2 regions of the Pseudomonas chaetocerotis genome follow, and region 2 is predicted to be linked to the other one. Evidence: riboswitches for the same ligand, from Rfam matches in the RefSeq annotation. Region 2 holds a riboswitch; the other holds the start of a gene.
What was found. Region 2 has a riboswitch for manganese ahead of H3221_RS06755 (TMEM165/GDT1 family protein). Riboswitches for the same ligand answer to the same signal wherever they lie in the genome.
Positions count from the first base shown of each region.

Region 1 (4,508 bases), on a different contig from region 2:
GCTGAGCAAACGCGCGGGCTCATCGCTACCTTCAGCATGAATCGTCTGGGTCAGGTCACCCGATGCCACCACCTCGGCCACCCGCACAGCTTCGGTCAGCGGCGCGACGATACTGCGCGTCAACAGCATCGCCAGCACGACGGTAGCCAGAGTCGCCAGAACCATCATGGCGATGACCCAGATACGTGCCGACTCCGCCACCTGCCTGGAAGATTCGCCTGCCGCCACAGCGCTCACACGGTTCATCTCGATCAGTTTGCCGAGGCCCTGCATCATGGCATCGGCGTGTTGATTGAGCACGCCGCCAGCCACCTCGATGGCAGTATCGAAATCACCCTGGCGTAGGGACTCCACGATTCGAGTCTGCTCCTGCAAGTAAGCCGCCTCGGAGCGCTTGAACTCGTCGTAGATGCCGCGCTCCTCGGTGCTGGAAATCAGTTGTTCATAGGCCTCCTGGCTCTTGGCAAGGGATGCGCGCACGTCCTCAACCAGTCGAAGATTGGCCTGCACCTGGGCCGAATCGCGATTAAGCATCGAACGCAAGGTAATGGCACGCAACCGCAAGATATTCTTGGACACATCGCCAATGGCCAAGACGCTTGGCAGCCAATTCTCGTTGATTTCGTCGGACTGCTCGCGCATTTCACCCATCTGCATCAATGAAAAGATTCCAAGCAACACGACCAGCAAAGCGACAACCCCAAACCCCAGCGCCGCCCGTGGGGCGATAGAAAGATTACGCAGCGACATGTTTGCAACTCCTGTTACGCGCAAAAATCGGAGAACCCCCAGCCATACCTGGCAGAGAATCGAGTGAGATGGCGCTAATCCCTGATCGCATATCGGCCATGTGCTCGTGCACTTTATGAGAAAAAAGAAAATAGGCTACCGGTGCATTGCCGTGACGAATGCCAGCACGGCATGCCGGCACCATTGCCCATCGCGCCACTGCGCCTGCCAGCTGGTAGTACGCTACACGTCCTGACACCGCCTAAACCCTCCCTCAAAACGAGGACTACAGAGTGGCTCAAGCGTGTAACGTGCTACATCCTTATCGCGGTGGTCTGGTGGCCTGGCTGTCGAGCGTCCGCGACTGCAACCGCCCAGAAGTCGTCGACTAAGTCCTGAATGCCCCCTTGGTAGTAGGTGATGTCGCGACACTGCGCCGCGGGGGATCGCTGCCATCCACCCGCCACTCACGGCCCAGGCGCCAGGCATCATCGTGGCGCCTCTTGCCCTGGTGCGGGCTGAGAATCGCCAGGTTCTGCCCGTCAAACAGCGCCAGGCGTTGGTAGTTTCCGAACGGCGCACGGCCAGTATCGACGAACTGGATGCGGAGGTGCTCGACATGCCGATGCCGCCCACTACTGTCCAGAGCGCCAAGCTCGATACCGTGATGAGCATCAACTTCGGTCCTGGTGGCACCAATGCCCCTGGCCCTCAAGCGTTGGCCCCGGGCAGGTGATCTGATCCGCCAGGCTTTATGCATGCTGACGGCGCCTGTAGGCATCATTGCCGTTGATGCAGGAAAGAAAGCGACTTCGCTGCTACACTGCGTGTCCTGTCATTGGGGAGTAGCTATTCCCGGCACTGCGCCGGGGGGTTCACGTCAACAAACTTGAGGCGCATGCCTCATGGCGTGTACAGCCTCTGCATCCGTGTAGAGCGCCAGGCGAGACCTTTGGCCACACTGCGCTTGCCTGCCGGGCGAGCCGCGGTGTTGTGCCAAATGGTTCATTCGCTCGCCCGGCCGGATTCTGTTCAATGCTCCTCACACTTTTCATATTTTTCTTCTCGGCCGCGACCATCTACGTGGCATGCGAGTACTTCGTCAATGGCATCGAATGGGTTGGTAGGCGCCTGAATCTCGGTGCGACAGCCGTAGGCTCGGTACTGGCCGCATTCGGCACAGCCCTGCCGGAAAGCGCGGTCACCTTGATGGCCGTGGTTTTTGGCACTACGGCAGAACAAAAGGACATCGGTGTAGGCGCCGCCATGGGTGGCCCGCTGGTTCTTGCAACGCTCGGATACGCCGTTGTCGGCCTGGCGTTGCTGTTCAATCACCGTCGTCTGGCTCGGGACACCTACGCCGTACACGTCGATTACGCACGCTTGAGCCGCGACCAGATGGCGTTTCTCGCGGTATTCGCGCTGAAGGTCGCACTGGGGCTTGTGGCCTTCGTGATCAAGCCCTGGCTGGGTGTCGTCTTTCTCGTGGTCTATGCGCTCTACGTCTGGCGTGAGATTCACCAGAGTGATACGGCCTTCGAAGAGGAAACCATCGAGGCCCTGCGAATTCGCCCCAATCTTGCCGAGCCTTCCCTGTTCTGGGCCTTGCTGCAAGTCATGCTGGCAATGGCTGTGATCGGCGTTGCCTCACATACCTTCGTGAGTCAACTTGAAGTGCTCGGCAGCGCGCTGAACTGGCCTCCTCACCTCGTAGCGCTGCTACTGAGTCCGGTGGCAACCGAGCTGCCGGAGGTGATGAACGCGCTGATCTGGGTACGCCAGGGCAAGGAGCGTCTCGCGCTGGCGAACATTTCCGGTGCCATGATGATTCAAGCCACGCTGCCCAGTGCGCTGGGCATTTTCTTTACCCCTTGGTTGTTCGACAGCACCTTGCTGGCTTCCGGCATCATCACGATGCTGGCCATTGCCTGGCTATGCCTGCTGTTTCGACGTGGCGCCGTGGATAGCCGTACCCTTGCCGCAACCGGCGCCCTGTATGGCCTGTTCGTGCTTCTGATTGCCTGCTGGTTGATCTGACCAACGGCAGCGGTGCCTCTGAGCTGTATGCGATTTGGATGCATCGCTGAGGCATTCGCTCAGCGCCTGCGACTTGCTCCAACCCCGTTCGCTCACGTGATACAACGCGGTGGTTGCTCACGGTGCGCACCCCCAACTGCTGCAAGTGCGACACGAGCAGCGCGCGGGCGCCAGTCACGCAAGACCAAGAATAGCGTCAGCCAGGAGAGTACCGCCGACGCCGGCAACGCCCGGGACGATCCGTTGCCGGCACGTACCCAACAGCGGCGTGAGCGGTGAAGAACACCACCAGCACGCTGACTGCAACGACGCCGACCAGCATGCGCGGGTAACCGCGACCGCGCCACAGCCAAACCGGGCACAGCAACAGTTACAGCTTCATGGGATGGCGGCGTAGACCCGGCATCTCAGGTCATAGACCATGCCGACGCCGCACTGGCCGAACAGGGTCACATTGACGTCCTCCAGCTGACGGAGCAGGAGCACGCACATGTCAGTTGGAAGATCGCCAGCCGGGCCAACAGAATAACCGAAGGTAATGAAGTTGCGCGTAACCGAGCCGAGGCATCGTATGATCCTTGTAGGATGAACGAGCCGAAGTCTGCGCCGTGGGCCGTTCGTCAAAGCCGTTTGAAGACTTCGTCAACCCCGGGACTATTCGCCGATGCGCATTCTGGTCATCGAAGACAACCGAGACATCCTCGCCAACGTGCTCGACTACCTGCAGCTCAAGGGCTTCAGCGTCGACTGCGCGCAGGACGGCCTGAGTGGACTACACCTGGCCAGCAGCGGCCATTACGACCTGATCGTGCTGGACATCATGCTGCCCGGCATCGATGGCTACCAGGTGTGCAAGCGCCTGCGCGAGGACGGCCGCAACGAGGTGCCGATCCTCATGCTTACCGCCCGAGATGCGCTGGACGACCGCCTGCAGGGCCTCAACGCCGGCGCCGACGACTACCTGATCAAACCGTTCGCGCTGTCCGAGTTGGTGGCGCGGATCGAGGCGATCCTGCGCCGCAGCCGTGGCAGCCGCAAACGCCAACTGCAGGTCGCCGACCTCAGCTACGACCTCGACACCTTGCACGTCAGCCGCGCCGGTCAGCCGCTCAAGCTCAACCCTCTGGGCCTAAAGCTGCTGGCGATCCTCATGCAGCGCAGCCCGGCCGTGGTGCGGCGCGAGGCGTTGGAGGAATCCCTGTGGGGTGACGACTGCCCGGACAGCGACAGCCTGCGCAGCCACATCCACCAACTGCGCCAGGTGCTCGACAAGCCTTTCCCCACTGCCCTGCTGCACACCATTCATGGTGTAGGTTATCGCCTGGCGGAGAGAGCCGATGCTGTCTAAGCAGCCGTTCGAGCGACGTATTCTGATCGCCTTCTTGCTGATGACCACGGTGGTCAGCGGTCTGTTTTCGCTGAGCATCGTTGGAGTCGTGCATTTCATTGAAGAGCACTTGGTTTCAATGCAAATGGAGCGCGAGTTAAGCGGTGTCCTCTTACAAGATATGAAAACGGGTTCTGCTCCCAGGCTCGATAGTAGTACGCGATTCTTTTCTTCTCAGTTCCCGGAGTACGCAATACCAGATGAGTATCAACACCTTCCTGAGGGCTTCAATGAAATCGTGAGCGGGGATGACGCTTTCTATGTATTTGTAGAAGAGAGCAACGGCCATACTCATGTGCTGGTGCAAGAGCAGGATGAATTCGAAGCCCGCGAGAACGCGCTGTTCAACGTGGTG
Region 1 covers NZ_JACFYX020000013.1:66,471-70,978, forward strand. The annotation lists gene H3221_RS26015 (methyl-accepting chemotaxis protein) at 1-750, opposite strand, end outside; partial or broken gene H3221_RS25955 (LTA synthase family protein) at 1,134-1,315, opposite strand; yybP-ykoY riboswitch at 1,558-1,714, shown strand; gene H3221_RS20860 (sodium:calcium antiporter) at 1,765-2,766, shown strand; gene H3221_RS20865 (response regulator transcription factor) at 3,431-4,114, shown strand; gene H3221_RS20870 (sensor histidine kinase) at 4,104-4,508, shown strand, end outside.
Region 1: another riboswitch for manganese. It lies ahead of H3221_RS20860 (sodium:calcium antiporter); the one in region 2 lies ahead of H3221_RS06755 (TMEM165/GDT1 family protein).

Region 2 (4,508 bases):
GCAGCTAAAGCTGACTGACGATGAGATCGCCGCGATCATGGGCCACGAGATGGCGCATGCTCTGCGTGAGCACAGCCGTGAGGCTATGTCCAAGGCTTACGGTATCGAGGTAGCCAAACAGGGCGCCAGTGCCTTGCTCGGACTGGGTGAGAGTGGCATGGCACTGGCCGATACCGTGGTGCAGTACAGCCTGACCCTGCCCAATAGTCGGGGTAACGAGAACGAAGCCGACCTGATCGGTCTGGAACTGGCTGCCCGTGCGGGTTACAACCCGAATGCGGCCATCAGCCTGTGGCAGAAGATGGAGGCCGCCGGTGGTGGTGCGCCGCCCGAGTTCATGAGTACTCACCCATCGTCCAGCAGTCGAATCGCTGCACTGCAGGCGGCGATCCCCAAGGTGATGCCGCTGTACGAGCAGGCCAGAGCCGGGCGTTAATTTTGGACCCAGGAACGGCGCGACGTGATGGTTCACGGCGCGCCGTTTGCGTTTCAGGGCAGGGCGGTTTCGGCAAGTGGACGGGTCTGCAGGCCCAACTGAGCACGGAAGCTTTCCATGTCGAACATGGTGCAGATTTCCTGGACTTCGTTGCCGGGGGTGAGCGTCCAGAACGCCATGGCCGAGATGCTTAGCACCTTGTCGCTGGGCGGGTAGCCCAGCGCCGGTTTCTGGATGGTGCCGATCAGTGTGCTCCAGGTCACCACCTTGTAGCCCTCGGCGATGCACTCCTCGACCACTACCTGCAGGTCCGGCATTGCAAGGCGGATGTCCTGCACCATCTGCACGAAGCCGGCGCTGTCAAGTGGTCGGCCAATGAATGAGCTTTTATAGAGAAAGTCGCGGCTGTGCAGTTGTTCAGCCAGCGCCAGGCGTCCCTTGTTCCAGGTCAGGTCGATGTGCTGGCACACCACCTTCTTGCGATCATCCAATGACATGCTGCCCTCCTGACTGCAGGCCTGAACCAGTGATGTGGCACTTTAGCATCAGGCAGGAGGGGGCTGGGATTGGCCGAAGTGCCGGTCTGTTGACGTCGGCGATTCGTCAGGTCAGGCCGCTCAGCTTCAACGCCTGGTAGCCGGCATAGATTGCCAGAGCGGCGAAGGCGCACGCGGCCAGGCGGCGGATCAGGGTCAGCGGCAGGCGCTCGGCCGCGAAATTGCCCGCCAGTACCACCGGCACGTTGGCGATCAACATGCCCAGGGTGGTGCCGACCACCACCAGGATGAAGTGCGGGTACTGCGCGGCCAGCATCACGGTCGCGACCTGCGTCTTGTCGCCCATCTCGGCGAGGAAGAAGGCGATCAGGGTGGTGAGGAATGGACCGTATTTCTTCAGGCCGGATTCTTCGTCGTCGTCGAGTTTGTCCGGTACCAGGGTCCAGGCCGCTACGGCGACGAAACTGGCAGCAAGAATCCAGCTCAGGGTGGCCGGGGAAAAGAAACCAGCGACCCAGTTACCCACGGCGCCAGCAGCGAAGTGGTTGGCCAGGGTGGCGACGACTATGCCCCAGATGATCGGCCAGGGTTTGCGAAAACGGGCGGCCAGTAGCAGGGCGAGTAGCTGGGTCTTGTCGCCGATTTCGGCGAGGGCAACGATCAGGGTGGGGACGAACAGCGATTCCAGCATCAGGTTTCCTACAGGGGGCGGGTCAACACGGCTTATGACACGAACGACCTTCCCGCCCCGGGTATAGGTTGTGCGTGTCATAGGTCTTGTCAAACCGCAGGCCTCTTTGTGAAGGCCTTGGGTCGTATACGCCATGCTCTGCGGAGCAAGTGTGTTGACGTATACCGGGCGAGCAGGGCGCTCGCGGGAGACTACTCCCCTAGGACGGGCGCAATTGTGCCCAAGCGCCGCGTTGGGAGCAACCTCAATTCACTGTCTGGCGCTGTAGATGCGAAATCCATCGGTGTCTGCCAGGGTGCGGCAGGGGCCGAGATGACGCTCAATCAGGGGGGGATACTTGAGGAAGCTGTTGGCCACCAGGCGCAGCTCGCCACCTTTTACCAAGTGGCGAGCCGCCTGGCTCAGCAGGTTCTCGCTGGCCTGGTAGTCGGTATGCACGCCCTGATGGAACGGCGGGTTGCTGATGATGGCGCTGAGTCCCTCGGGCGCCGATTCGATGCCCGTGCCGGCGATCAGGTTGGCTGACAGGCCATTGCGCGCGAGGGTCAGCCGGCTGCTTTCCAGGGCGAAGGCGTCGACATCCAGCAGGCTCAGCTCGTTGTCTGGGTAACGTCGTTTGAGCGCGGCGCCGAGCACGCCAGCGCCGCAGCCGAAATCGAGCATGTGGCCGCTCGGTAGGTCATCCAGGTGTTCGAGCAGCAGCGCGCTGCCGCGATCCAGGCGGCCATGGGCGAATACACCGGGCAGGGTAACGATCTCCAGTGCATCGTCGGCCAACTGCAATGGATAGCTCTGCGCCAGAGCGTGCAGGTCCGGTACTGCTGGCGCCTGTACCACCTCGACGCACCAGAGTTGGCAATGTCTCGCGCTGTCGAGCTTGCGCGGCTTGCCATAGGCGGCCAGCTGTTTCGCCGCGCGTTCGATACCGCCACGTTTTTCACCGACCAGGTACAGCGCTTTGCCTGCCAGGCGTGAGGCCAGTGCTTGCAGCAGGTAGTCAGTCAGCTCGCGTGACTTGGGCAGGAACAGCACAGCGGCGCGGTAGTCGCCTTCCGGCATGCGTGTATCAAAGTGGCTGCGACCGGCAAAGCGCGCAGCGAGCAGTGTCTGATCGCCCGCATGCCAGTTCCAGCCATGTGCCTGCGGCAGGGCGCCAAGCAGGTCGTCAGCCGGCAGACCTGCCAGCAACAGCTCGTCACTGAACAGCTCGGCCTGACGCAGGAGAACTTCGCTTCGCGGGTCCATGGTGCTTCCTGAAATCTGTGATGCGGAAAAGTAAGAGGGGCGGGAGCGATCTAGGCTCGCGAAATCTGGGCACCGCTGTTAAAGCGCAGCGCTGGCCCGTCGCTCCCTGAAAAAGCTGCGCAGCTTACCCGACGACTCGCAGCGGCGCACCGGCGAAGAAACCAGCGGCGTTTTCCACGACCTGGCCGACGATGCGCTGGCGCGCTTCCTGGCTGCCCCAGGCGCTGTGCGGGGTGACGATCAGGCGGGGAATATCGGCAGCCAGCAGCGGGTTGCCGTCCTTCGGCGGCTCCTGCAGCAGCACGTCGGTCGCCGCGCCGCCCAGATGGCCACGGCGCAGGGCATCGGCCAACGCCTGTTCATCGACCAGACCGCCGCGTGCGGTATTGATCAGGAAGGCGCGCGGCTTCATCAGTGCCAGCTCCTCGGCGCCGATCATGTTGCGCGTCTGTTCATTGAGCGGGCAGTGCAGGGTCAGGGCATCGACCTGGGGCAGCAGTTCGTGCAGCGGCAGGCGATCGGCGCGCGCCGGGCGGCCGGGCAGTTGGCCAAGCAGCACGCGCATGCCGAAGGCTTCGGCCAGACGGGCGACGGCGCCGCCCAGTTCGCCATGGCCGAGCATGCCCAGCGTCTTGCCTTCGAGTTCGACGATGGGGTGATCGAGCAGGCAGAACTGGCTGGCCTGCTGCCAACGACCTGCGGCGATGTCGCGCTGGTAATCGGGCAGGCGCGTGGCCAGGGCCAGCAGCAGCATCAAGGTGTGTTGTGCCACGGACGGGGTGCCATAGCCCTGGCAGTTGCAGACGGTCACGCCATGGGCACTGGCGGCTTTCAGGTCTATGTTGTTGGTGCCGGTAGCGGTTACCAGAACCAGTTTCAGGTCAGGGCAGGCGGCGAAGGTGGTGGCGTCCAGCGGTACCTTGTTGCTGATGGCGACCTGGGCACCTTGCAGGCGTTCGGCGACCTGATCCGGACGCGTGTGCGCGTGCAGGGTCAGCTCGGCGAACGCCTGATGCAGCGGTTGCATGTCGAGGTCGCCAAGGTCGAGGGAGGCATGGTCGAGGAAGACGGCGCGTGGACTGTTGCTCATCAGCTGTACCTTTTCGCAGGAGGGTCGCAAGAGTAGATTGGCGAGCCTACCAGACCTTCAGCGTCGATGCGGAGCCACCATGTACTGGACTGAATTTCTCACCGTTGCCCTGATTCATCTGCTGGCGGTGGCCAGCCCCGGGCCTGATTTCGCCATCGTCGTGCGCGAGAGCGTCGGCTACGGTCGACGCGCTGGGTTGTTCACCGCTTTTGGTGTGGGTACCGGAATTCTGGTCCACGTGACTTATTCGTTGCTGGGTATCGGCCTGATCGTGTCGCAGTCCATCGTGCTGTTCAACGCGCTGAAGTGGCTGGCGGCTGCTTATCTGCTGTATATCGGCATCAAGGCGCTGCGTGCGCGTCCTGCCGACCCGGCCAGTGCCGAGCTGAATCTGGCAGCAGGCGAGCGCAGCGGGCGTGGTGCTTTCGTCACGGGGTTCATCACCAATGGCCTGAATCCCAAGGCGACTCTGTTCTTCCTGTCGCTGTTCACCGTGGTGATCAATCCGCATACCCCAGTGGCGGTTCAGGCCGGCTATGGACTCTATCT
Region 2 covers NZ_JACFYX020000003.1:111,463-115,970, reverse strand. The annotation lists gene H3221_RS06765 (M48 family metallopeptidase) at 1-436, shown strand, start outside; gene H3221_RS06760 (ketosteroid isomerase-related protein) at 490-933, opposite strand; gene H3221_RS06755 (TMEM165/GDT1 family protein) at 1,040-1,621, opposite strand; yybP-ykoY riboswitch at 1,716-1,836, opposite strand; gene H3221_RS06750 (class I SAM-dependent methyltransferase) at 1,874-2,869, opposite strand; gene H3221_RS06745 (2-hydroxyacid dehydrogenase) at 2,994-3,959, opposite strand; gene H3221_RS06740 (LysE family translocator) at 4,039-4,508, shown strand, end outside.